Regions from separate parts of the Clostridium sp. LIBA-8553 genome, predicted to be linked through region 2. Evidence: predicted binding sites of a transcription regulator. Region 2 holds the regulator's gene; the other holds the start of a gene.

Region 1 (11,205 bases), 1.2 Mb from region 2:
GGGATGCCCCACAGTTGGGGTTGTTGGATTTACTCTAGGTGGAGGTTGGGGATATTCAAGTAGATTATTTGGACTTGGATGTGACAATCTTTTAGAAGTAAAATTCATAAACAGTAAAGGAAAAATTGTTGTTGCCAATAAAGAAGACAATTCAGAGTTATTCTGGGCTGCTAAAGGTGGTGGAGGTGGCAACTTTGGAATAGTTGTTTCAATGACATTTAAAATTCCACAAAAAATAGAAATGGCAACTTTAATAGATATAGATTATCCTAATGCAGAAAAAGAAGAGATGGTTTATGTAATAAAAACATTACAGCAAACATTTAAAAATCTAGATAGAAGAATGAATTTAAAGACGGCTATTTATAACTCAAAAGATAAAGGAATTGGAGTTAAAATTACAGGGTTATTTTATGGTAGAAAAGATGAAGCAAACGAAATATTACTTCCCTTTAAATTACCTACAAAGGTTAATTTCAATTTAAGTTACATGAGAGTTTTAGAGGCAAATAGAAAAATTGAGTATAGTCATCCTCCTTATGAAAAGTATAAATCAACAGGAAGATTTGTATTTAGAGATTATGATACTTGTGAAATAAATAAACTTATAGATATAGTTTCAAGTAGAGCAAAGGGAGCATATTATACGGCTATATCATTTTATGGGCTTGGTGGTGCAGTAGAAGATGTTGAAAAAGATTCATCAGCTTTTTACTATAGAGATGCAAGATTTATAATGGGAATACAATCTGTTTGGGAAGAGGATATCTTTGCAGAGGAAAATATAAGATGGATTAAAAATAATTTTAAATACATAGAAAGTATAACTACTGGATCATTTATAAACTTTCCTTTTAGAGATCTTAAGGATTATGAGAAAGAATATTATGGAGAAAATAAGGACAAGCTAAGAGAGATTAGAAAGAGATATGATGAAAATAGATTCTTTGCTTTTGAGCAGGGAATAAAATAATATTAGATAAATAAAGAAGCATAGAGAACTTAAAAAGTTTTCTATGCTTTTTACATATATGCATTAATTTTAAGATATTGATTAATATTTAATTATATATTTTTCATATGATTTATATTTAAATATATTTTAAAAACATTAATAATTAAGCTTTATTGATAAGTTTTCTAAATAAATTATAATATATTTAGAAAATTTGGAAATGTAGGTAAGGAAAATTTTAATAAACAAAAGGAGAATTAAAATGACTTATAAATCATCAATTACTTTAAATAAAGAAAAATATGACTCCTACTTCGATAATACAGTTAAAAATACAATTTTTCATTATTTAAAATGTTTATTATTAGGAATATTAACTTTAGGATTAGCTTATCCATGGATTCTTTGTATGAAGTATGAAGCCACTTGTAAACATACAGTTATTTGTGGAAAAAGACTAAAATTTATAGGTGATCCTAAGGAATTAATAGGACATTGGTTACTTTGGTGGGTACTAATAGTAATAACTTTTGGGCTATATGGTCTTGTAGTAAAGATTAAATTTAAACAATGGACAACCGCAAACACAATTTTTGAAGATGTTGAAATAAAATAAAAGTATTTGGCATTTAAAGTATAGAAATTTTCAATAAATTTCTATACTTTTTTTATAATCAATTTGTTTTCATTATAATATATATAATTAAAAACTTATTATTATTATTAAAAACAAATATTTAACTTATTTATAAGAAGGATATATAATAAATATGTAGACAGAGAGAATTAACAAAAGAAAGAAGTGTTTAGTATGAGTATAAAATTAATATGCATTGATATGGATGGTACGCTACTTATGGATCAACAAAAAGTTGCTGATGAGGATAAAAAAGCAATAAAAGAAGCTGTAGAAAAAGGAATAACTGTAGCAATAACAACAGGAAGAGTTTATGATTGTGCAAGAATGTACTCAGACACAATAGAATTGAAAACTCCAATTATAGCTTGTAACGGAGCATATATTGGTGGAGCTAATAATGAAGAAATATATAATAATCCTCTTAAACTTGAAGATTTAGAGGACTTTAATAGAATAACAAAGAAAAATAATTTATTTACATATGTTAATACAAACTGGGGAATTATTTCAACAAAAGAATTACCAGAAAATCATGTGTACAAAGTTTTAAATAGAACATTACCAGAGGAAGAAAGAATAAGATTAGAAGTTGTTAAAGACTTAGATGAAGCCTTCAAAAAATATGACGGAGAAATATTAAAAGGTGTTTGTGTAGAAAAAGAATTTAAAGATTCTCTAAGAGAAGCTAAGGAAGAATTAATAGGATGTACAACAGACTTAGAGGTTGTATCTTCATGGGACGATAATTTTGAAATTATGAAAAAAGGTAGTTCTAAAGGAGAGGCAGTTAAAATGCTTGCTAAGCATTTAGGAGTTTCCCAAGATGAAGTTATGTGTATTGGAGATAGTGAAAACGACTTATCAATGATAACTTGGGCAGGAACTGGTGTTGCAATGGGAAATGCTATAGATGAGGTTAAAAAGGCTGCAAATTATGTAACTTCAGATAATAAGCATGCAGGTGTTGCAGAGGCTATAAGAAAGTTTGCACTTTAAAATTAAAAGACAAGCTCTTTTAAAAAGAGTTTAAGTTTAAGACTAAGTTTTAAATTAGTGTTGATTTTTAGTTAGATTTTAAATTATACCTAAAAATCAACATTCATCTAAAATAGAGCTTAATTTAAAGAAGGAGATACGGTATGAAAGATATTATAGTTATTGGTGCTGGAGTAGTTGGATGCTCTATAGCTAGAGAATTATCAAAATATGATTTAGATGTTGTGGTTGTAGATAAAAATAGTGATGTTTCAGAGGGAGTATCAAAAGGAAATAGCGGAATAGTACATGCTGGATATAATGAAAAAGTAGGTACTTTAAAAGCTAAATTAAACATAGAGGGAAATAAAATGTTTGATGATTTATCAAGAGATTTACAATTTCCTTTCAAAAGAAATGGTGCACTCATTTTAGCATTTTCAGATGAAGATATGAAGACATTAGAAGATTTAAAGGCAAATGGTGAAAAGCTTGGAGTTGAAGGCCTTGAAATCTTAACTAAAGAAGATGCCTTAAAGGTTGAAGAAAATTTAAGTAAAGAAATAGTTGGAGCTTTAAGTGTAAAAACATCAGGTATAGTAAGTCCATATGAAATGACAATTGCTTTAGGAGAAAATGCTGCTGAAAATGGAGTAGAGTTTAAATTAAATTCAAGAGTTACTAACATAGAAAAAATACCAGATGGATATAAAATAACTTTAAATAATAAAGAAGAATTAAATGGAAAAGTCATAATAAATGCATCAGGATTAGAGGGAGCATTCCTAAACAATCTTGTAAGTATGAAGAAAAGAGAAATAGAACCAGTAAAGGGTGAATATTGTTTATTTGACAAAGTAGCTGGGGCCATGATTAATAAAACTTTATTCCAAGTTCCAAATAAATTAAGCAAAGGAGTTTTAGTGACTCCAACGGCAGAAGGAAATCTTTTAGTGGGTCCTAATGCAGAAAGTGGAGAAAAATTAGGAACATCTAGAGAGGGTATTGATGAAATTTTAGATAAGAGCAAAAAATCAGTTGAAGAGTTACCTGTAGCTAGAATTTTAAATACATTCTCAGGAATAAGACCTAAAACTAAAGATGGAGATTTCATAATAGAAGAAGCGGAAGGTGCTGAAAACTTTATTAATGTTATCGGAATTGATTCACCAGGATTAACTGCAGCTCCAGCTATAGGGGTATATGTGGTTAATATACTTAGAGAAAAATTAGACTTAGTAGAAAAGAAAAATTTCAAAGAAACTAGAGAAAAAATAGCTAGATTCGCAGAACTTTCTTTAGAAGAAAAAAATAAATTAATAAAAGAAAAACCAGCATACGGACATATGGTTTGCAAATGTGAATTTGTTACTGAAGGTGAGATAGTAGAAGCTATTCATAGACCTATACCAGCTACTACAGTTGATGCCATTAAGAGAAGAACTAGAGCTTCAATGGGAGGATGTCAAGGTGTTGGATGTACAATTCCTATAAGTAAAATCTTAAGCAGAGAATTAGGCGTGGATATAAGCGACATAAACAAAAATAGTGAAGGTTCACCAGTTATTGGTTTTAAGGAGGATTAATACTATGAGAGAATATGATTTAATTATAATTGGGGGAGGAGCATCAGGTCTTCTTTCAGCTATCAATGGTAAAAAAAATGGAATAGAAAATATTCTTTTAATAGAAAAAGATCCAAGCTTAGGTGGAGCTTTAAATTCAGCTGATTATAACATAAGTGAAAATGGTAATTTAACAGGAATAGAATATAAAGAAAGTTTATTAAAAGAATTTAATGACTTAGATGTTAATGTTAAATTAAATACTATGGTTTTAAAAATAGAAGATTCTAATGAGGTTCTTTGCACAAGTAGTGAATGTGGAGTGGAAAAGATAAAAGGTAAAAATATAATAATTGCTAATGGTGGTAAAGAAAAAAGCAGAAATGCAGTACAAATACCAGGAGATCGTACAGCAGGTGTTTTAACTGTAGGAATGGCTAAAAAAGCTTTTGGAATTAAAAATATGGTTCCAGGAAAAAATATTTTCATAGTAGGAGATAGTACTCTTTATATGATTCAAGAGGACTTAAAAAAACATAACATTAAAATTGCTGGAATCATAACTGATAAGAGTAAATATGAAGTTTTTGATTTAAGTGATAACTTATATTCTGGTTATGAAATAACTTCAATTCATGGAGAAGGAAGAGTAAATTCTGTAACTATAAAAAATGGCAATGAAAAGAAAAATATAAAATGTGATACAGTAATGTTTGCTTATCCAATGATTTCAGATGGCTTAGTTGCATTAAGAAGTGGATTAAAATTAAATCCAATCACAACAGGTCCAGAGGTAGATGAAAATTTAGAAACTTCTAAGAAAAGTATTTATGCTTGTGGAAATGCAATCTATGTGCATAAATCAATAGAAGAAATTGAAAATGAGTGTAAAAAACTTATTAGTTATGTAAAATAAATTTGACTAAATTTTATATTACTATTCATATGATTAAATCTTAGAATAGTAATATAAATAATATATAATATATTATTTAATAAATCCATTAAGAAATAATATTTGGCAATATTACATAAGGATTTATAAAATTTTAACTCTACTAAAAAATTAATTTAACTTTTTAGTAGAGTTATTTTAGTATATTATGATAGAATAAGTTAACAGATTATAGATATATTGGAATAATATATATAATATACGTTAAGAAAAGGGGAGAGTATATGGTTTATTTTGCTTATGGAAGTAATCTAAGTTTAGAACAAATGAAAAGAAGATGCCCTGAAGCTATTCCTATGATTATGGTACATCTTGATAATTATAAATTAACTTACAATAAATATGCAGATATAATTCCATGCCAAGGGGAAAAGGTATATGGAGCTATTTATGAGCTTTCAATAAATGATTTAAAAAATTTAGATGAATTTGAAGGGTATCCATATCTTTATGAAAAGATAAACTTAAAGGTTCAAGATAGCAAAGGTGTTTTTTATGAGGCATTTGCTTATGTAATGGTTGAAAAAGGAAATAAATTACCGGAAGATGACTACTTAGATATAATAAATAAGGGATACCAGGATTGGAATATTGTTTTATAAATCTAAAAATAAGGATTATGGTGAAATTTTTCATCATAATCCTATTATTTTTAATTTTTCTAGGTTATGTTTTAAGTAAATATTGATTTTTAGATTTAGTTAAAAATCAACACTAATTTGAAACAAATCGTTTTTTTAATACTAAGATTAAAGGAGAATACTTAGTTTTTTCTCTTAATAAGGCTCTAAAATTAATATTTTAGAAGAAAAAAGCTTTTAGGACATGGTTTAATATTATGATATAGTATTATAAATGTTAATTTTTTAAAATATAAAAATAAATAATAAATATAACTTAGAGGTATTGATATGGAAAAAAATTTAAAAAGATTAGATGAGATTTTATTATTTAATAAAAACTTTGTGGAAGATAAAGAATATGAAAAATATAAAGCTACAAAAAAACCAGAAAAGAAATTAGTAATTCTATCATGCATGGATACAAGACTTACAGAGCTTTTACCAAAAGCTATGAATATTAAAAATGGAGATGCTAAAATAATAAAAAATGCAGGGGCTACAATAATGCATCCTTTTGGAAGTATTGTTAGAAGCATACTTGTTGCTATTTATGAATTTAATGCAGAAGATGTTTTAGTTATTGGACATCATGGATGTGGAATGAGTAACTTGAATTCTAAGGATATGATTGAAAAAATGGAGAGCAGAGGAATAACAGAAGAAACTATTTCAACTATAAAACATTGTGGAATAGATGTAGAAAAATGGCTTCATGGATTTGGGTGTGTAGAAGAATCAGTAAAAGAGAGTGTAACATCATTAAGAAATCATCCATTAATGCCTAGTGATGTAAATATTCACGGCCTTCTAATTGATCCTCATACAGGAGAACTTAAAGTTATAGTTAATGGATACGAATAAAAAAAATTTGAAAAATTTGATAAAGGATATGATATTTAAATAAATTTATTTAAATATCATATCCTTTTATTATTATATTTTGTATGAAAATTTTATTGATTTTAAATTTAATAAGATTAGGTTTTAGTATGTTATGAAGTTCATTAGTATTTAAAAGGAATATAAAGAAAAATATAGTATTTGATAGATTTAAGAAGTTAAATCAAGAAATATAAAAGTAATAAATAAATCCAAAATATTAACTATATGTAAATTTTTTGTTATCATGATATAATTGTATCATTAAATAAATATGGAGGTGGCAAGATGTTTAATATTAATAATGTTATAAATATATATAAATTAATCTGGATATTTACCATAGGTTCTATTTTAGGATATTGTGTTGAGATGCTTTGGTGTTATATAAGAAATGGACACTTTGAAAGTAGAAAGGGATTAATTTATGGGCCAATCAGTCCAGTATACGGTATTGGAGGCATTGTTTTAACTTTATTACTTTATAGATTTATAAATTATAATGGAATAATAATATTTTTTATAAGCGCAATTATAGGAGGGGTTTTTGAATATTTATGTTCGTGGGTACAAGAAAAGGCTTTTGGAAGTGTTTCATGGGACTATGATAGCAAAAATCTTAGTATAAATGGGCGAACAAGTGTTGAATATTCAGTGTTTTGGGGAATACTAGGAGTATTTTTCTTAAGAGATATTTATCCTTTATTTGATAAATTTATGAGTTATTTTTCAGATGGAACAATAAAAATACTTACAATTATATTCTTAGTGTTTTTAATACCTGATATTATTATTTCAGCTTTAGCTGTAAGAAGAGAAGTTGCAAGAATGAAAGGTGTACAAGCCAGAAATGCTTTAGATAGATTTTTAGATAAAAAGTATCCAGATGAGTTTTTAAAGAAGATTTATCCAAATATGATATTTAAATAATAATTAAAATAGATTACTAAAAAGTAGTTAGAAATAAAATAAATTATAATTAAATAAACAAAATAAGTATATAAGTTTTATTAGATAATGTTTTTAATAGGAGAATATCATGTTTTTTATCGGAATATTTGGGGTTGAAAATAAACAAAAAGAAATAAAAGAACTAAAGACCATAAAATGTAAAACTTGTGAAATAAGGACCAGAGGAGTTTTAATAAAGAGTTATGAGTATTTTCATATTTTCTTTATTCCTATTTTTAGATGGAATGAGAAATATTACGTCATGTGTAAAAGATGTAATTCTATTTATGAAATCTCTAAGGAAAGAGGAAAAGAAATCGAAAATGACGAAAATCTAGATATTAAACTTGATGACATGGTTCTTATTCAAGAGGGAGAAAGATATGGTAAAAATGCTCTAGAAAGAAGATGTCCTAATTGTGGAAATATTTTAAAAGAAGATTATAAATATTGTCCATATTGTGGCAACAAATTACAATAACCTAAATATAACTGTGGGGGAGAAATGTTTTTTTTTAATGAACTTAAAGAGGCATAAAAAAACATAAGGAATTGGGTTTAGAAGATATTGAGGTACGTAAAAATAAAATATTAATCCTTTTAGATGGAATGAGCCTTTCACATGAGAAGGTAAAAGATAAAGTAATCGAGTTTTTAGAAAAAAATAATTTTAACTGTGAAGATACAGGAAAGCATATATCTGTGGAACCTATAATAAAGATATATGGACAGTATTTTAAAATTACCCTTAGAAACTGTATTGTAGGAAGAGTAATTCCGATACAAACAACAGTCTTAACATTAATAGACAAAAAATAAAAGTTTTAAATAACAGATACATTAAAATAAATCACGAATATCAGTGAAGTATTTTAATGTATTTTTTAGTTTAAAATAGATAATTATTAAATAACATATAAAGAGAATTTATATTGACATTAATTTCAAAAAGTGATATATATAAATTGTGTGGTTAGCACTCAATCATATAGAGTGCTAACAAAAAGGATGTTTTGTTTTGAAGGGAGTAATTAAAAGTGGAAAAAAGAGAATTTAAAGCAGAATCAAAAAGATTATTAGACATTGTAATTAACTCAATTTATACAAACAGAGAAATATTTTTAAGAGAATTAATTTCAAATGCCAGTGATGCAATAGATAAGATTTATTATAAAACTTTAGGAGATAGTTCATTAACTTTTAATAAAGATGATTATTACATTAAAATAGTACCAAACAAAGAAAATAGAACTCTTACAATATCAGATAAAGGTATTGGTATGACAGAAAAAGAACTTGATGAAAATTTAGGTGTAATAGCTAAAAGTGGTTCTTTACAATTTAAAAAAGAAAATGCTCTTGAAGAAGGCTTTGATATTATAGGACAATTCGGAGTTGGATTTTATTCATCATTTTTAGTTGCAGATCATGTTACTGTTATAACTAAAGCTTTTGGATCAGATAAAGCATGTAAATGGGAATCAGATGGGGTAGATGGATACACTATTTCAGAAGCGGAGAAAGACTCCTTTGGAACAGATATAATTTTACACTTAAAAGCAAATAATGAAGATGAAAACTATGATGAATTTTTAGAAGAATATAAATTAAAAAGTTTAATTAAAAAATATTCAGACTTTATAAGATATCCAATTAAACTTGATGTTACTAAATCAAGAATTAAAGAAGGAACAGAAAACGAACATGAAGAATATGTGGAAGAAGAAACAGTAAACAGTATGGTTCCTTTATGGAGAAAAAATAAAAATGAACTTACAGATGAAGACTATAATAATTTCTATGTGGAAAAAAGATTTGGATTTGACAAGCCCTTAAGACATATGCACATAAGTGTTGATGGGATGATAAGTTATAATGCAATTCTTTATATTCCAGAAAATATACCTTATGATTATTACACAAAAGAGTATGAAAAAGGCTTAGAGCTATACTCAAATGGTGTTTTAATAATGGATAAATGCTCAGAACTTTTACCTGATTATTTTGGATTCGTAAAAGGAATAGTAGATTCTCAAGATTTATCACTTAATATTTCAAGAGAAATGCTTCAGCATGATAGACAATTAAGCCGTATTGCTAAGAACATAAAAACTAAAATTAAAAATGAATTAGAATCTATGCTTAAAAATGATAGAGAAAGCTATGAAAAATTCTATAAATCTTTTGGTAGACAATTAAAATATGGTGTTTACGATGATTTTGGAATGAATAAAGATGAATTAAAAGATTTATTAATGTTCTATTCATCAAAAGAAAAGAAAATGGTAACTTTAGCTGAGTATGTAGAAAGAATGGCTGAGGATCAAAAATACATTTATTATGCTGTTGGTGAATCAAATGAAAGAATAGAAAAAATGCCACAGACTGAGATTGTATTAGACAAAGGATACGAAATTCTTTACTTTACTGAAGATGTGGATGAATTTGCAATAAAAATGCTTATGAACTATAAAGAAAAAGAATTTAAATCAGTATCAAGTGGTGATTTAGGAATAGAGCCAGAAGAAGAAAATAAAAAAGAAAATGAAGAAAATAAAGATATCTTTGAAGCTATGAAAGAAGCTTTAGGAGATAAAATAAGTGCAGTTAAAGCTTCAAGCAGACTTAAAAATTATCCAGTATGCTTATCAGCAGAGGGAGAAGTTTCAATAGAAATGGAAAAAATCTTAAGTGCTATGCCAAATAATCAAGGTGTAAAAGCACAAAAGGTTTTAGAAGTTAACACAAATCATGAAGTATTTAATTCATTAAAAGATTCTTTTGAAAATGATAAAGATAAATTTAATTTATATATAAAATTACTTTATAATCAAGCCCTACTTGTTGAAGGATTAAGCATTGAAGATCCAGTTGAATTTACAAATGATATATGTAAGTTAATGAAATAAATAAAAAGTTATATCTAATTTAAACTGGACTATATGTCGGGATATTTAAGAAAAGAACTAGAAAGTTAAAAACTGATTTCGGTTTTGAACCGGAGTCAGTTTTTTTATATTTTAAAGACAATTTATATAAAGGAATTTCAGAAGAAAGCATTTTAAACTTTGAAATAAATTATAGAACATCTATATTAACTGTAATGTTTAGTAAAATTTATATATTAAATAAATGATAAAATGATAATAAAAATACTGTTATATAAATATAATAATAATAAAATTAATTTAAATATATTATTTATATAAAAAATGCTTGAATTTATTGATAGGTTGTAATATTATAGATGAAAGGATTATGGAAAATAAAGATAAAAAGGGGGCGTTAAAATGGATGAAAAAAGAGAACAGTGGGGATCAAAGGTTGGGTTTATTTTAGCAGCTATAGGTTCAGCTGTAGGATTAGGTAACATTTGGAGATTTCCTTATGTAGCATATTCAAATGGAGGAGGAGCATTCCTGATACCTTATTTTTTTGCAATATTTACGGCAGGAATTCCACTTTTAATTTTAGAATATTCTCTTGGACATAAATATAGGGGGTCAACACCACTTGCAATAGCAAGAGCATCTAAAAAGTGGGAATGGATAGGTTGGTGGCCAACAATAACTTCGGCAATTATAGTAGCTTATTATTCAATGATTTTAAGCTGGGCAGTAAATTATTTTGCATTAAGTTTCACTAAAGGATGGGGCAGTGAT
Region 2 (11,205 bases):
ACTAGAAAAGACATAGAGTTATTACTACCTCCTAGATATGAAGATGATATATTTGATTTAGTTGAGCTTATTTCAATTAAAAGGGCAAAGCAAGCTATAGATTTAATGGATGAATTAATAGGTAGAGGACAAGATCCTATATTTATATTAAGCCAGATTAGAGAGCAATTTCAAAAGTTACACAGAGTAAAAATAAGACTTTCTGAAAAGTATAGAATTGACGAGATAAAAAAAGATTTTTTAGAAGCTAGTAGAGTAAACTTACCTGACTTTGTAATAGAAAAATTTATTAATCAAAGCAAAAAGTTTTCAAATAAACAGCTTAATAAATGTATTAATTTATGTTTATATACAGAAAAGAAACTTAAGAGTAATTCTAATTTAAATAAAAAAACAGAACTAGAACTTATGATAGTAAGCACTGTAATATAAAAAATCCAGATTAGATAATTCTAATCTGGATTTTTTACTTAAAGAAATACTTCTAATAAAAGAAAATGGTGTTAGAAATTCTAACACCCATATAATTAAGCCATAGCGTTTAACTTAGCAGCTAATCTTGATTTCTTTCTAGCAGCCATGTTCTTATGAACTACTCCTTTAGAAGCAGACATATCTAAAGCTCTAGCAGCCTCAACGTATAAAGTTGCAGCTTCTGCTTTGTTGTTAGCTTCAACAGCTACTTCAAACTTCTTTATAGCAGTTTTAAGAGCTGACTTAATCATCTTATTTCTTAAAGTTTTCTTTTCAGTAACTTTTATTCTTTTCTTTGCTGATTTAATATTTGCCATTCTAGTTCACCCCCTTCAACTTTTATAGCGTATCTGCAGTTTTGGGGAATCTGCGTACGAGTTCGTTATTTAACAAAGGTAATTATAACATCATAAATATATAAGTTCAAGTCTTTTTTCGTGTTTATCGACATAATTATCATTTTTAAGGAAATTATATATAATATATCAATTTAAATTAAAAAGAGGTGGAAAAATGTATGATGTAAGAACCGATTTAGCTGTTGAAAGTCGCGAAATTTATAAGCATAGGTACAATAGAGAAATTGATGGAGTTATTTTTGAAGAGAAAACTGTAGATGATGATATTAAGGTTACAAATGTTGACATAATAAATAAGGAAGGTGCTGAGGCTATGGGAAAACCTATTGGAAGATATGTTACCATAGATATCCCTGAATATACTCATTATGATGGAGGAATAATGGATGAGGTATCTCATGTAGTGGCAAGTTCATTAGAAGAGTTGATTAATCTACCTGAGGATAGAACAGCACTAGTTGTTGGTCTTGGAAACTGGAATGTTACACCAGACGCAATAGGACCTAAGGTTGTAGGGAAACTTATGGTTACAAGACATTTAAAAAAGGTAATGCCAGAGGTTATAGATGATTCAGTAAGACCTGTATGTGCCATTGCTCCAGGAGTTTTGGGGATAACAGGTATTGAAACAGGAGAAATCATTAAATCATTAGTTGATAAAATAAAGCCAGATTTAGTAGTGTGTATTGATGCCTTAGCTTCAAGAAAACTTGAAAGAGTTGCAAGAACCATACAAATAAGCAATACTGGAATATCACCAGGAGCAGGAGTTGGAAATCATAGAATGCAAATTAACGAGGAAAGTTTAGGAGTTCCAGTTATTGCATTAGGGGTTCCAACAGTTGTAGATGCGGCGACCATTGCTAATGATGCTATGGATTTAGTTTTAGATGAAATGATAAAGCAGTCAGAGGAGGGAAAAGAATTTTATAATATATTAAATAATATAGATAAAAATGAAAAGGGTATTATGATAAAAAGTCTTTTAAATCCTTATGTTGGTGACTTAATGGTTACTCCGAAGGAGATAGATGATGTAATAGAATCAGTTTCAAAAATAATATCTAATGGAATAAATATAGCACTTCAACCCAATATGGTTTTAGAGGATATAAATAAATTTCTTAATTAAAAGAAATTAGGAGATTTTTGTTAGAAATTATGGATGATTTTGAAGAATAATAAATTAAATATTTACTGTTATAGAGTAACATAATATTTACCCTAATCTCATATAAATGAAAATATGAGGGAGGGGATAATGTGAGAGGTATTAATAAAAGAGAAATACCCATAGGAATGCTTGTTCTTTTGATCTTACTAATAATGTTTATGTTTAGATTTATGAAGATTGCAGCAAGTAAAGATATGAGAGAAAACTTGTCATATATACAGCTTTTGAATGCGGGTATGCCTATTGCCAAAGGAACATATTATGATGAGGATGCTTACTTAGAAAGTAATATTACGTTAAAAAGTTTAGCTCTTGAAACTTTGAATATAAAGCCTTTAGATCCTATTGAGTTAGTGATGAATGAAATACCTTACTTTGGAGTTGTAAATAAAATAGCTTCAATTGATAAAGTAGGGTATGCTTCGGCAGAGGACGTATCTTCCTTCGATTTAAATACTGAAAGCATAGATGAAGTATCGGAGGAAGAGGCAAAGAGTGGAGAAGAATTAGTAGCTAATAAAAATAGTGAAGTTTATGATGAAAGTTTAAAGAAGGAGCTTGATCAATCTAAGCCAGAGGTGCTTATTTATCATACACATAACTCAGAGGGATACAATGAAGAGAGAACTTCAAATAATGAAGCATACAACGTTGTTGGTGTAGGATCTTTAGTAGCAAAAGAGCTTGAAGAAAATTATGGAATATCAGTTATACATGATAAAACTAATCACTCAGCAGCTTATGAGCAATCTTATAATAAATCTGGAGAGACAGTAAAAAAATATGTAGATCAATATGATGAATTTAAAATGATAATAGATATACACAGAGATTCTGTAGGAGAACAAAATAAAAAGAATTTAACTGCTAATATAAATGGAGAAAGCGTGGCTAAAGTCATGTTTGTTACAACTAAGAATAGTAAATATTACAATGATGCAGAAAATCTAGCAAATAGATTTATAACTAGAGCTAATGAGCTTTTCCCAGATATTTTGAGAAGACAGGAAACCTATAAGTATAATAGGGGAAAAAATGCTTTTAACCAACAATATAATAAAAATTCAATGTTAATAGAGGTTGGAGCAGAAGTTAATACTGCGGAAGAGGCACAAGGCACAGCTAAATATATAGCTAGATTAATAGCAGAAGAATTAAACGGAAAAGATGAATAAAAATAAAGCTTTTTGAACATCCTTATAGATAGTAATCTGTGGGGGTGTTTTATTTTGAAAAGATTTATAACAATGGGAACACTTAGTATAATATTTTTTTCTATAATCTGTTGGGGAGTTATTGGTGTTAACATAGAAAATACAGAAGCTTTTAATAATCAAAATTATGAATTGAATGAACAGGTTGATTATGAAAGAATAAAGGAAGAAACAGGAATGGACTTAACTGTATTTAGTGAGGATAATAGTCCAATAAAAATATACGAAAATAAAGATGAATTTTATTTAGTTTTTAAAGAACACACTTTAAACTTAAATAAAGGGTTTGTAGGCAATATATTAATTGGAACTTTTAACTTAATTAATAATTTAATAAATAATATTAATCAATTTATAGAAAACAATATAATAATGTAAATCAAGTATATTGACAGTTTAATGGCACGTTGTGATATAATGTAACTTGACTTATTCTACAATGTGGGGGTGAAAACTGTTCAAGAGCTTTAAATAGTTTGGAGAGCAGGTTTAGATATGGATAAAAAGAAGTATATAAGAAACTTTTCAATCGTAGCGCATATAGATCATGGTAAATCAACATTAGCAGATAGACTTTTAGAGAAAACTGGTACATTAACTCAAAGAGAGATGGAACAGCAAGTACTAGATACTATGGAGCTAGAAAAAGAAAGAGGAATTACAATAAAGTCTCAGGCAGCAAGACTTATCTATAAGAGAGATAACGGAGAAGAATATATATTAAATCTTATAGATACTCCAGGTCACGTAGACTTTACATATGAGGTTTCAAGAAGTTTAGCAGCTTGTGAAGGTGCAATACTTGTTGTAGACGCAACTCAAGGAATACAAGCTCAAACTTTAGCAAACTGTTATTTAGCATTAGATAATGACTTAGAAATAGTTCCTGTTATAAATAAGGTTGACTTAGCTAGTGCTAGACCAGATGAAATAAAGCAAGAAATAGAAGATGTTATTGGAATAGAAGCAGAGGATGCACCACTTGTATCAGCTAAAACAGGATTAAATATAGAAGATGTTTTAGAAGAGATAGTAGAGAAGATTCCAGCACCAGAAGGTGATGAAAATGCGCCTCTTAAAGCTTTAATATTTGACTCATATTATGATAGTTACAAAGGTGTTGTATGCCATATAAGAGTTAAAGATGGTAAAGTTAAACCTGGAACAAAAATTAAATTAATGTCTACAGGTAAGGTGTATGAAGTAGTTGAGACTGGAGTATTTACACCGGCCTTAATGCCTTTAAAAGAAGGATTAAGTGCAGGTGAAGTTGGATATATAACAGCTTCAATCAAGAATGTTAGAGACGCCAGAGTAGGTGATACTGTAACTGAGGCAGCTAGACCAACAGAAGAGGCATTACCAGGATATAAGCCAGCTATACCAATGGTTTATTCAGGTATATATCCAGTTGATGGAGCTAAATACGAAGAGTTAAAAGAAGCTTTAGAAAAACTTCAAATAAATGATGCTGCATTATCATTTGAGCCAGAAACTTCAGTAGCTTTAGGTTTTGGTTTTAGATGTGGATTCTTAGGATTATTACATATGGAAATAATTCAAGAAAGAGTTGAAAGAGAATTTAACTTAGATATAATTACAACTGCACCATCAGTTATATACAAAGTAACTAAAACAAATGGAGAGTCATTTGATTTAACAAACCCAACAAATCTTCCTCCAATGACAGAGATAGCATATATGGAAGAACCTGTTGTTAAGGCTTCAATTATTACTCCAACTGATTACACAGGAGCTGTAATGGAATTATGCCAAGACAGAAGAGGTAAATTCATAGATATGCAATACTTAGAAGAAACAAGAGTTGTTATTCATTATGAAATACCACTAAATGAAATAGTATATGATTTCTTCGATACTCTTAAATCAAAAACAAGAGGATATGCTTCATTAGATTATGAATTAAAAGGATATGAGCAATCAAAACTTGTTAAGTTAGATATATTATTAAATGGAGATAACGTAGATGCTTTATCTATGATAGTTCCAGAGGTTAAGGCTTACCAAAGAGGTAGAGCTATAGCTGAAAAACTTAAGGAAATTATCCCAAGACACATGTTTGAAGTTCCAATTCAAGCAGCTGTAGGTTCAAAAATCATAGCTAGAGAAACAGTTAAAGCTATGAGAAAAGACGTATTAGCTAAGTGTTATGGTGGAGATATTTCAAGAAAGAAAAAACTTCTTGAAAAGCAAAAAGAAGGTAAGAAGAGAATGAGACAATTAGGAACAGTTGAAGTTCCACAAGAAGCGTTTATGTCAGTTTTAAAAGTTGACTAATTAGCTTTTAAATATTATCAAAAAGGTAGTGTTTGATACTATTAAGTATCTACATTACCTTTTTATGTTTAGAGAGAGATTCTTATTATATATATAATTTTAAGAAATTAGTATAAGTAACATTAATTTTATGATGTGTTTTAGTAAGAAATTCGTAAAATAAATATTTTTTTATTTAGTCATTAAAGAGAAATCCCTTCAATATATTTATAGTAAATTAATAAAACTTATGTAGAGAAGGGGAGTTGTTCTTATGTTACAAGCAAATAAGAGAGATGTTAGAGTTAAGTGTAGAAAATTTAGAAATGCTGGAAAAGCAACTGGTGTTATAAATAGAAAAAATGGAGAAAATATTTCAATAAGCCTTAAGATTTCTGATTTAGATAAGTTTTTAGCTAAATATGGAGACCATAGTAATATTGATATAAATTTAGAAGGTGAAACAATAAAAACTTCTATTATAGAAGTTCAAAGAGATTTATTAATTCATAATGCTATAAACATAAATTTAAGAGAAATATAAAAATAAGTTTAAATATATTTTAAGTATTGGACTTATTTATATAAATATTGGTTTTCAGCTTAAAATGTAGTTTAAATTAAAAATTAAATTGAGTTTATTTCGATGTTTTAAGAAGCTTATGAACAAAATTTAAAATAAGTAATTTTGTATTATGAACGTATCATATAAAAGTCATGGGTTTATTCACTCGTGACTTTTTTTGTTGTAATATGAAAGTAGACTAGAGAACTTATATATTAATTAAATTGAAAACAAAATAATAATAGAGACTTTAACTTAAGTTTCTTTATTATTTTAAGATGGAGGTAATTAACCATGGATAAAGTTTCTTTATATATACACATTCCTTTTTGTGCACAAAAATGTCTTTATTGTGATTTTCCTTCTTTTGCAAGAAAAGATCACTTAAGAAGAGAGTATATAGATGAATTAAACAAGGAAATAATAAATTTTAGAGAAGAACACAATAATTTAGAGATAAGTACTATATTTATTGGGGGAGGAACACCAAGTGTTCTTGAAGCAAATGAGTTACAAACTTTATTAAGTGAAATAGCAAAACTTAATTTATCAAATAATGTTGAATTTTCTATGGAATGTAATCCTGGTAATTTAACAGAAGAAAAGCTAAAGGTCATGAAAAAATATGGAGTTAATAGAATTAGTATGGGACTTCAAGCAAAGCAAGATAATCTTTTAAAAGGATTAGGAAGGATACATAACTATGAAACTTTTAAAGAAAATTTTCTTTTAGCTAAAAAAGTAGGATTTGACAACATAAATGTTGATTTAATGTTTGGCTTACCAAATCAAAAAGTAAATGAATGGGAAGATACTTTAAGAGAAATAATATCTTTAGAACCAGCACACATATCAGCGTATAGTTTAATTATAGAAGAAGGAACTGCTTTTTATAATCTTTATGAAAATGATAAGTTAAAGCTTCCAAGTGAAGAAGAGGAGAGAAAAATGTATCATTTAGCAAAAACTATTTTAGAGGAAAACGGATTTAAACAATATGAAATTTCCAATTATGCTAAAAAGGGAATGGAGTGTAGACATAACTTAGCTTATTGGAATATGGATAATTGGATTGGTTTAGGGTCAGCAGCAGCTTCTTATGTTAATGGCAAGAGAATTAAAAATCTAAGTAGTGTGGAAGAATATATAAAAGCAATGAATGAAGAGGGAGAGGCTATAGAAGAAGCAATAATTAATTCTAAAAATGATGATATGGAAGAATTTATGTTTATGGGTCTTAGAAAGATTAATGGAATAAAGGAAAACGAATTTGAAAAGAGATTTAATATGAATATAAATGATGTTTATGGAGAAATAATAAGTAAGTATGAGGAGGAAAAGCTCTTAATAAGAGATTCAGGAATGATTTATCTTAGTGAAAAGGGGGTAGAACTTTCCAATATAATAATGGCTGATTTCTTACTTTAATAATTTTGAAGTTTATAGAGTGAATAAAAGAAAATGAAAGAAAACTAAAGATAATAAAGGATAATTATTATTAAATCAATAATTTTGATGTGAAATGATAAAAAATGGAATTGACAAAAAACTTGGTAGGTAATATATTAATAGTGTACTAGTTAGCACTCGATAAGAGTGAGTGCTAATAAAGAGGTGAGATTAGTGATAGATGATAGAAAGCTTCAAATATTAAGGGCTATAATTCAAGACTATATATCTACTGGAGAGCCTGTTGGTTCAAGAACTATCGCTAAAAAATATAATCTTGGAGTAAGTTCAGCTACTATAAGAAATGAGATGGCTGACTTAGAGGAAATGGGATTTTTAGAACAGCCTCATACTTCGGCAGGAAGAATTCCATCAAGCAGAGGATATAGATTATATGTTGATAGAATGGTTGAATTCGAAAGATTATCTTCTGAAGAGGAATTGCTTATTAGAAATTCAATAATAGATGGTACCTTGTACGAAGTTGATAAGATAATCAAACAAACTAGTGCTCTTCTATCGGAACTTACTAAAATGACTTGTATAGTTAAGGCACCATCAGTACATAAGAGCTTTGTAAAATCAATTCAACTTTTAAAGGTTGATGATTTAAGTATATTATGTGTTTTAGTAACTGATAATGGTGTCATAAGAAATACAGTTATAAAAGTAAAAAATGTTCCTTTATCTGAAGAACTTATTAAAATTAGTAAGATAATAACTGAAAGGCTTAAAAACCTTACTATTGAGCAAATAAACCTAGAGGTTATAAGCAATCTCAATAAAGCTTTAGAAGGATATGAAGATATAGTCAATGCAGTTTTACCAGCTCTTTATGAGAGCTTGAAAGACGATGGATCATCTGAGGTATTCTTAGAGGGAACAATCAATATATTCAATTATCCTGAATATAATAATATTCACAAAGCAAAAGAGATTTTAGAGCTTTTACATGATAAAAAATGTGTTTCAGAACTTATAAGTGATAGTGATGATATGACTATAAAAATAGGGGATGAAATATTTGTACCAGAAGCAAAAGAATGTTCTATAATATCAGCTGGATATCATGTAGGAGATAAGTCCTTAGGTACTATAGCTTTAATAGGTCCTAGAAGAATAAATTATTCTAAAGTATTATCAATCATGACTGAGGTTATGAAAGAATTAAATGAAACTTTAAGGAACAAGTAAAGAAAAAAAGAGAAGAGGTGTAGCTACTTTATGGAGGATAATAAGGAATTTGACGAAAAGTTAAAAGAAGATATCCAAAAAGAATTTGATAATGAAACTAAAGATGAAAATCCTAGTATAGATGAAGAAGTAGAAGAAGTTTCAGAAGATGTTAAGGCTGACGAAAAAGTTATTGAGTTTGAAGAATTAAAGGCTTTAAAGGAAGAAAATAATATGTTTAAGAATAAAACTAAAAAGTTAGAAAATGAATTAGAGGCCTTAAAAGATAGATTATTAAGAATTTCTGCAGAATATGAAAACTACAGAAAAAGAACAGATAAAGAAAAAGAAAGAATATATACTGATGCTTGTGAAGATGTTTTAATAAAAATGCTTCCAGTATTAGATAATTTAGAAAGAGCATTAGCTGTAGATGGCTCAGTTGAAGATCTTAAAAAGGGTGTTGAAATGACAGTAAGACAATTTGAAGATGCATTAGATAAACTTCAAGTTGAAGAAATATCTACAGAAAATGGTTTTGATCCAGAATTACATCAAGCAATGATGGTTGTGGAGCAAGAAGGTTCAGAGCCAAATCAAGTAGCTCAAGTATTCCAAAAAGGATACAAGAGAGGGGATAAGGTTATCAGACATTCAATGGTAACTGTAACTAAATAATTTAATTTGCATTTAACAGATTTAAATATAGATATTGTTAGAGGAGGAATTAACAATGAGTAAAATAATCGGTATAGATTTAGGAACAACAAATTCATGCGTAGCTGTTATGGAAGGTGGAGAACCAGTAGTTATCACTAACTCAGAAGGTGCTAGAACAACTCCATCAGTAGTTTCATTCCAAGCAAATGGAGAAAGATTAGTAGGTCAAGTTGCTAAAAGACAAGCAATAACAAATCCTGATAAAACAATAATGTCAATAAAAAGACATATGGGAACTGACTACAAAGTTAACATAGATGGAAAAGATTATACACCACAAGAAATATCAGCAATGATACTTCAAAAATTAAAAGCAGATGCAGAAGCTTACTTAGGAGAAAAAGTAACAGAAGCTGTTATAACAGTTCCAGCTTACTTTAACGATGCTGAAAGACAAGCAACTAAAGATGCTGGTAGAATAGCTGGTTTAGACGTTAAGAGAATAATCAACGAGCCAACAGCTGCATCATTAGCTTATGGATTAGATAAAATGGATAGTGCTCACAAAATATTAGTATATGACCTAGGTGGTGGTACTTTCGACGTATCTATCTTAGACTTAGGAGATGGAGTATTTGAAGTTGTATCAACAAACGGAGATGCTAGATTAGGTGGAGATGATTTCGACCAAAGAATTATAGATTATATCGCTGAAGACTTTAAAGCTCAAAATGGAATTGATTTAAGACAAGATAAAATGGCTCTTCAAAGATTAAAAGAAGCAGCTGAAAAAGCTAAAATTGAGTTATCATCATCAACTCAAACATTAATCAACTTACCATTCATCACTGCTGATGCAACTGGTCCAAAACATATAGATATGACATTAACTAGAGCTAAATTCAATGAATTAACTCATGACTTAGTTGAAAGAACAATAAATATAATGAAAGAAGCTTTAAAATCAGGTAATGTCTCATTAAATGATATAGATAAAGTAATCTTAGTTGGTGGATCAACAAGAATACCAGCAGTTCAAGAGGCTGTTAAAAACTTCACTGGAAAAGAACCTTCAAAAGGAGTTAACCCAGATGAGTGTGTAGCAATGGGTGCTGCTATCCAAGCTGGTGTATTAACTGGTGATGTTAAAGATGTATTATTACTAGATGTTACTCCATTAACATTAGGAATCGAAACTTTAGGAGGAGTTGCAACTCCATTAATCGAAAGAAATACAACTATCCCTGCAAGAAAGAGTCAAATATTCTCAACTGCAGCAGATAACCAAACTTCAGTTGAAATTCACGTAGTACAAGGTGAAAGACAAATGGCAGCTGATAACAAAACTTTAGGTAGATTTACTCTATCAGGAATTGCTCCAGCTCCAAGAGGAATCCCTCAAATAGAAGTTGCTTTCGATATAGATGCTAACGGTATAGTTAAAGTTTCAGCAACTGATAAAGCTACTGGAAAAGAAGCTAATATTACAATCACAGCTTCAACTAACTTAAGCGATGCTGAAATAGATAAGGCTGTAAAAGAAGCTGAACAATTCGCTGAAGAAGATAAAAAGAGAAAAGAAGCTATAGAAGTTAAAAACACTGCTGAGCAAACTGTTTACCAAACAGAAAAAACTTTAAATGAACTTGGGGATAAAGTTTCAGCTGAAGAAAAATCAGAAATAGAAGCTAAAATCGAAGAAGTTAAAAAAGTTAAAGATGGTGACGATATAGAAGCTATCAAAAAAGCTATGGAAGATTTAACTCAAGCATTCTACAAAGTATCAGAAAAATTATACCAACAAAATGGTGGAGCACAAGGTCAAGGATTTGATCCAAACAACATGGGTGGAGCTAATGC

Evidence for each region. Region 2 encodes HrcA, which represses chaperone genes, less so after heat shock. Its sites were predicted from a motif close to TGTTAGCACTCNNNNNNNNNGAGTGCTAACA; they were not measured.
Region 1: a site for HrcA is predicted at 8,515-8,545, ahead of htpG (molecular chaperone HtpG). Genes of this name have one in related genera too.

Annotation. Positions count from the first base shown of each region.
Region 1 covers NZ_CM173489.1:441,716-452,920, forward strand. Annotated here, with positions in the region: gene AC2JAQ_RS01815 (FAD-dependent oxidoreductase) at 1-973, shown strand, start outside; gene AC2JAQ_RS01820 (DUF898 family protein) at 1,218-1,571, shown strand; gene AC2JAQ_RS01825 (Cof-type HAD-IIB family hydrolase) at 1,767-2,591, shown strand; gene AC2JAQ_RS01830 (NAD(P)/FAD-dependent oxidoreductase) at 2,735-4,156, shown strand; gene AC2JAQ_RS01835 (NAD(P)/FAD-dependent oxidoreductase) at 4,161-5,051, shown strand; gene AC2JAQ_RS01840 (gamma-glutamylcyclotransferase family protein) at 5,315-5,692, shown strand; gene AC2JAQ_RS01845 (beta-class carbonic anhydrase) at 6,002-6,574, shown strand; gene AC2JAQ_RS01850 (putative ABC transporter permease) at 6,881-7,522, shown strand; gene AC2JAQ_RS01855 (zinc ribbon domain-containing protein) at 7,632-8,024, shown strand; gene AC2JAQ_RS01860 (hypothetical protein) at 8,096-8,362, shown strand; gene htpG (molecular chaperone HtpG) at 8,581-10,452, shown strand; gene AC2JAQ_RS01870 (sodium-dependent transporter) at 10,834-11,205, shown strand, end outside.
Region 2 covers NZ_CM173489.1:2,789,100-2,800,304, reverse strand. Annotated here, with positions in the region: gene holA (DNA polymerase III subunit delta) at 1-432, shown strand, start outside; gene rpsT (30S ribosomal protein S20) at 528-791, opposite strand; gene gpr (GPR endopeptidase) at 988-1,965, shown strand; gene AC2JAQ_RS12520 (stage II sporulation protein P) at 2,097-3,182, shown strand; gene AC2JAQ_RS12515 (hypothetical protein) at 3,237-3,599, shown strand; gene lepA (translation elongation factor 4) at 3,717-5,519, shown strand; gene AC2JAQ_RS12505 (hypothetical protein) at 5,773-6,042, shown strand; gene hemW (radical SAM family heme chaperone HemW) at 6,358-7,491, shown strand; gene hrcA (heat-inducible transcriptional repressor HrcA) at 7,687-8,706, shown strand; gene grpE (nucleotide exchange factor GrpE) at 8,737-9,363, shown strand; gene dnaK (molecular chaperone DnaK) at 9,419-11,205, shown strand, end outside.